One region of the Pseudolactococcus yaeyamensis genome, then DNA from elsewhere that is predicted to be linked to it. Evidence: predicted binding sites of a transcription regulator. Region 1 holds the regulator's gene; the other holds the start of a gene.
What was found. Region 1 encodes Rex, which represses fermentation and respiration genes when NADH is low (regulators of the CRP and FNR family bind a similar motif). Its sites were predicted from a motif close to TTGTGAANTANTTCACAA; they were not measured.

Region 1 (3,430 bases):
GGACTTGATAAAACTTCCTTATCATAGCCAACCGCGCCATTTTCAACGGTTAAAACGACATTCCCTGATTCAATAGCTGGTGAAAACGTGAAATGTGCTGATTTTTCATTTGCGAGTGGCTGGTCCAATTTCTCCATCTTCTCGAGTTTCTTTCGTCTCGATTGCGCACGTTTTGTCGTCGATGCTCGCGCTAGGTTTCGATTGACAAAATCTTCTAGACTAGCGATTTCTTTTTGCTGTTTATCATATTGTTTAGCTTGTGTCGCGAGTTTTTCAGCTTTAAGTTTGATATATTGACTATAATTACCAACATATTTTTCAAATTTACCACGTGATAATTCCAGTGTTTCAGTCGTCACTTTATCTAAAAAATAGCGGTCATGACTGACGATTAAAATTGCACCACGATAATTTTTCAAGTAATTTTCAAGCCATAAGAGGGTTTCAATATCCAAGTGGTTGGTTGGCTCATCGAGAATCAAAAAAGCTGGATTTTCAAGCAAAATCTTAGCCAAAGCCAAACGCGTTTTTTGACCGCCTGACAGACTTGCAACTGACTGCGACCAAAATGTGGCGTCAAACTTGAAACCATTTAAGACGTTTTTGATGTCAGATTCATAGGTAAACCCTTTATTTTGGCGAAATGTTTCAGTCAAGCTATCATAGCGTGTCATCAAACTAGAGAGGTCAGCACCAGAAAGCTCTCCCATTTGTGCTTCCATCTGACGTAATTGCTTTTCTTGACTAATCTGTACCTCAAAAACACTGAGCATTTCATCATAAATCGTCCGCTCAGATGAAAAGTTAGTCTCTTGAGCTAAGTAAGACATGGTCAAATTTTTAGTCTTTGAAATCTCACCAGCGCTTGGTGTCTCCACATCTGCAATAATTTTCAGTAGTGTTGACTTTCCTGCACCATTGCGCCCGACGAGTGAAACCCGTGAATTATCTTGAATTGTAAAATTTATCTTTTCAAACAGGACATCTGCACCAAATGTCCTTGAAATATTGTTCCCTTGTAGTAAAATCATAGGTCTATTTTACCACAAATGGTGGTGTTAATCTAATCGCTAAATCTATTTTGTTTGACAACTTCACAAACTTTTGGTAATCTATTCACAAAGAATAGTAATGAATACTGATGGAGGTCTTTACTTTTATGGTCGTCACAAAATTTAATGAAGTTTTACCCAAGGCAACTGCCAAACGTCTGCCGCAATATTATCGCATTTTTAAACAATTTGTGGCTGACAAGGTTGACCGAACTAACTCTCAAGCGATTGCCGCAAAATTAGGCGTTGACTCTGCTACCGTCAGACGTGATTTTTCACTGTTTGGTGAGCTTGGTAGACGGGGCTATGGTTATGATACGACTGCTCTTCGTGACTTTTTCGGAAATTTATTAGGGGACTCAGCAGAAACCAATATTGCCCTTGTTGGTGTCGGAAATTTAGGTCGCGCACTGATTAACTATCGTTTTCATGACCGCAATAAAATGCGGATTACCCAAGCCTACGATGTCGCGGGCAACCCGCTCGTTGGAACGAAAACTGATGACGGTATCCCTATTTACAATATCTCAGATATTCAAAATAATCTTCCAGATTCAAATATAGAGACTGCCATCATCTCTGTGCAGTCAGACCGTGCCCAAGAAGTGGCTGAGACTTTGATTGCTGCTGGGATAAAAGGCATTCTCAATTTCACGCCGAGACGTCTCCAAGTGCCAGAAAATATCACAGTTCAGTCTGTCGACTTGACAAGTGAACTTCAAACACTCTTATTTTTCATGCAAGATAAAAAAGATACCGAGCAAAAATGATGACTACTTTACAACCCATCATCGGTGTTGCCGCAAACGAACGGCGGGATGCGGGAGATGACATGGGGCATATGGCGATTTCTTATAACCCTTCTGGTTATATCAAAGCCGTTCAACTTGTGGGTGGTCTCCCGATTATGATCCCTATTGGTGATCCTATGACAGCCAAACGTTATATTTCGATGATTGACAAGTTAGTCTTAGCTGGTGGACAAAATGTTGCACCAGAATTTTATGGCGAAGTTGAAACAATCAAATCTAACGACTATAATCGGGAACGTGATGCCTTTGAAATTGCCCTCATCAATGAAGCTATCAAGCAAAATAAGCCAATCGTTGGTGTCTGTCGCGGCATGCAATTGGTTAATGTCGCCCTCGGAGGGTCACTCAACCAGCAAATTCAGAACCATTGGCAAGAAAAAGCACTGACACAGACTTCTCACGATGTCCTCATCTCTAAGCATTCGCCACTTGATTCAATTTATGGTCGTAAAGCGCACGTCAACTCCTTCCATCGTCAAAGTCTAAAGAAGATTGCACCACAGCTTGAAGTGATTGCCAAATCCTTTGAGGATCATGTGGTGGAAGCAGTTCAATCTATCAACCCACAGCTTCGTTTTCTGGGCGTTCAATGGCACCCAGACTTTATGTATAATGTCCGTGATGAAGATTTAGCTTTCTTTCGTTACGCTGTTTATAATCTCTAATCACACGTCCTAATTTAGACGTGTTTTTTGTTCCATTTTTCTAATTCAAAACATCAAGCCACTTTCCTGAAATGAAAAATAACGTTGATGACCGATGATGATATGATCAATCAAGTTGACACCCATATAATCACAGGCGTTTTCCATTCGGTCTGTAAAGACAACATCAGCCTCTGACGGTTTAGGGTCACCAGACGGATGGTTATGAGCAATTAAAATCCCAGCAGCTAGGGTTTTTATCGCAAAATGCAAGATCTCTCGGGGATTCGCACTGGCTGAATTAACGGTACCGACAAAAATCGTCCGTTTTTTGATGATTTGATTTTTACCATCCAGATAGACTGCTACCAGATGTTCCTGATCAAAGTCGGACATCTCGTCTATCAAAGTCTTCGCAAATTGCTGCGCACCCTTAACTTGACCATAGCGTTTGCGCTCCGTCGTCTGGATACGCTTGCCCAGCTCCATCATGGCTCGAATTTCAACGGCTTTACTCATGCCTATCCCAGAAATTTGCATCAATTCTTCAATACTAGCCCTACGAAAATTCTCTAGCGTTTCAAAATGTCGGAGTATCTGACCCGATAACTCCAAGACTGATGACTGAGCCGTACCTGTTCGCAGTAAAATAGCGAGTAATTCTTGATCAGATAAATACTTCTCTCCAAGTGTTCTCAGGCGTTCTCTCGGTCTCATGGGGTAGTCTGCTTCTCTTATTTCGTACATTTTTTTATCCTCTAACTCTATATACGAAAAATATTGGCAATTTGCTTATTATTTTTAACACTTTCTGAGTATTGCTAGAATAAAACAAGCCACATCAATCTGTGACTTGCTTTTATATTGGATATACACTCAAAATAGATTAAGCTACTGCCATTAAACTTATTGTTACCACTTG
Region 2 (3,430 bases), on a different contig from region 1:
AGATATGATGGGGGAACAGTCGGATGCTGACTATAATCGGATGAATGCTTTTTACATGGAGAGTGCGCAAAATGCAGCCGTATATGAAGCTTTTAAACTAGCTGGTAAACCTTTTGAGTTAGAGTATAAAGGTGTTTATGTTTTAGATGTTATGGCAAAATCAACTTTTAAGGATATCTTGCATATCGCCGATACGGTAATGGGAGTCAATGGGCAAAACTTCAAGTCTTCTGAGGAGTTGGTGGATTATATCAAGTCTCAAAAGATTGGCGCTAAGATTTCGGTTCAGTATACAGATGAAGCAGGGGAGGCGAAATCTGCGGACGGTCAAACGATTAAGATATCAGATGGTAAGGCTGGGATTGGGATTGCACTGGTAGATCATACGACTGTTAAGAGTACGCCGTCTGTGACAATTGATGCGGGTGCGATTGGTGGTCCTTCGGCAGGGATGATGTTCACGCTCGACATCTATTCCCAATTGACAGGGAAAGATTTAACGCAAGGGCGGGAGATTGCTGGTACTGGAACAATTGAAAAAGATGGCATCATCGGTCGAATTGGTGGCATTGATAAAAAAGTTGCTACCGCAAGCAAAAATGGTGCCGAAATTTTTCTAGCACCTGATGATGAGATTACGAAAGAAATGAAAAAAATTGAGCCGAGTGCCAAGTCAAATTATCAAGAAGCGGTTGCTGCGGCTAAAAAATTGAAAACGAAAATGAGGATTGTGCCGGTGAAAACGGTGCAGGATGCGATTGATTATTTGGAAAAAAATTAAGAGTATTCTTGATTTTACTTCTATACAAGAGAGACATTGTTTGTCTATGAAAGTTGGTCGGAAGATTGTGAAAACAATTGCTGACTAATTTTTTTGACTATTTTGTGAAATTAATAACTTGATTTAGCAGGAGTTAAACCGTAATAAATGAATAATTTCACAAACTTTTTCACTTCACAAATTATAAATTGTTAAATATCACTTTACAAACCCTTCCAGTATGATATAATAAGAACATAAAGATAAGTTAATTATTTCACTAACTTATCTAAACCTAATCGGAACTACTATTTTAGGCATGATACTGAAGGCATTACAACTTTTATAGAAAAATAAGAGGGGTGTCATCAACAGGCTTTGCTTGTTTTGGCAAAATCTTATTGACCATAGAGTAAGCCCGAAGTTCAAATTTAAGGAGAAAAAAGATGGCTACAAAGACTGTAGGAAAAACTGAAACATTTGATGTTGCTGGCATGATTGATGAGCTTGCAATTAAAGGAGCGAAAGCCCTCAAAGGTCTTGAGAAATTAAATCAAGAGCAAATCGACCATATCGTGCATGAAATGAGCATGGCGGCGCTTGACAAACATATGCCACTGGCTAAATTAGCTGTGGAAGAAACTGGTCGCGGTATCTATGAAGATAAAGCCATCAAAAATATGTATGCCTCTGAATACATTTGGAATGCTATCAAAGATAACAAAACAGTTGGTGTTATCAATGAAGATAAAGAAGCGGGTATCGTTGAAATTGCTGAACCAGTCGGCGTTATTTGTGGTGTGACACCAACAACTAACCCAACATCAACAACCATTTTCAAATCTATGATTGCCATTAAAACACGTAATCCAATCATCTTTGCTTTCCATCCGTCAGCACAAGAATCTTCTGCAGCAGCAGCACAAATCGTCTTGGAAGCCGCAGTTGCAGCTGGTGCGCCTGAAAACTGTATCCAATGGGTAACCAAACCGTCAATTGAAGCGACTGGTTTTTTGATGAATCACCCAACGATCGCAACAGTTTTAGCAACTGGTGGTGCTGCTATGGTTAAATCAGCTTACTCAACTGGCAAACCAGCACTTGGTGTAGGTCCTGGTAATACACCTGCTTACATTACAAAAGATGCTAAAATCAAACGTGCCGTAAATGACTTGTTCCTTTCAAAAACATTTGACAATGGGATGATTTGTGCGTCTGAGCAAGCCATTATCGTTGATAACGAAGTTTACAACGACGTTAAAGCTGAATTCTTGGCACACAATGCTTACATCGTGTCATCTAAAGCTGAATTAGCTAAATTGCAAGCAGCTGTGATGTTGCCTGATGGTCATGCGGTAAACCCTAAAATCGTAGGTTTTTCAGCTAAATACATTGCTGAATTAGCAGGGATTAAAGTACCAGCTGAAACAAAATTACTCATTGCTGAAATCGGTGGCGTTGGTGCTGACTTCCCGTTGTCACGTGAAAAATTATCACCAGTCTTGGCAATGGTTAAAGCTAACTCAACTGAAGAAGGTCTTGACCTTTGTGAAGCAATGCTTGACCTTGGTGGTCTTGGTCATACGGCTGTTATCCACACAGAAGACGAAGACTTGCAAATCCAGTTTGGTATTCGCATGAAAGCTTGTCGTATCCTTGTGAATACGCCAGCAGCTGAAGGTGGTATTGGTAATATTTACAACGAAATGTTGCCGTCATTGACACTTGGTTGTGGGTCATACGGTCATAACTCAGTGTCACATAACGTATCAGCAGTAGATTTGATTAACGTTAAAACGCTTGCTAAACGGAGAAATAATATGCAATGGTTCAAATTGCCACCAAAAGTTTACTTTGAAAAAAATTCAATCACTTACTTGCAACAAATTAAAGCTGAACGTGTCATGCTTGTTTGTGACCCGGGTATGGTTCAATTTGGCTATGCTGACCTTGTCCGTAAACAACTTGAAAAGAACCCTAACGACCCACGTGTTGAAGTCTTCTCAGATGTCGAACCTAACCCGTCTACCAACACAGTTTATAAAGGTCTTGAAGTTTTCAATAGCTTCCAACCAGATGTCGTCATCGCGCTTGGTGGTGGTTCAGCAATGGATGCGGCGAAAGGGATGTGGATGTTCTTCGAGCACCCAGATACATCATTCTTCGGTGCGAAACAAAAATTCCTTGATATTCGTAAACGTGCTTATAAGATTGAATACGCTGAAAAAGCAACTTTCATCTGTATTCCAACAACATCTGGTACAGGTTCAGAAGTGACACCATTTGCGGTTATCACTGACTCAGAAGACCATACAAAATATCCATTGGCTGACTATGCTTTGACACCAGATGTGGCCATCATTGACCCACAACTCGTGATGTCAGTGCCAGCTAGCGTGACAGCTGATACAGGGATGGATGTCTTGACACACGCGATTGAATCATATGTGTCAGTGATGGCATCTGACTATACACGTGGTCTGTCATTACAAGCGATTAAGATTGTCTTTGAACATCTTGAAAACTCAGTTAAAACTGGTAACGCTGAAGCGCGTGAAAAAATGCACAATGCCTCTACAATGGCTGGTATGGCCTTTGCCAATGCCTTCCTCGGTATTACGCACTCAATCGCCCACAAAGTCGGTGGTGCTTGGAACATTCCTCACGGTC

Region 2: the regulator Rex is predicted to act here: its motif matches at 1,026-1,043, upstream of adhE (bifunctional acetaldehyde-CoA/alcohol dehydrogenase).

What each region holds. Positions count from the first base shown of each region.
Region 1 covers NZ_BAAGGP010000025.1:22,030-25,459, forward strand. Annotated here, with positions in the region: gene ACYQ21_RS06610 (ABC-F family ATP-binding cassette domain-containing protein) at 1-1,031, opposite strand, end outside; gene ACYQ21_RS06615 (redox-sensing transcriptional repressor Rex) at 1,160-1,822, shown strand; gene ACYQ21_RS06620 (gamma-glutamyl-gamma-aminobutyrate hydrolase family protein) at 1,822-2,529, shown strand; gene radC (RadC family protein) at 2,575-3,255, opposite strand.
Region 2 covers NZ_BAAGGP010000075.1:8,698-12,127, reverse strand. Annotated here, with positions in the region: gene ACYQ21_RS12220 (SepM family pheromone-processing serine protease) at 1-781, shown strand, start outside; gene adhE (bifunctional acetaldehyde-CoA/alcohol dehydrogenase) at 1,207-3,430, shown strand, end outside.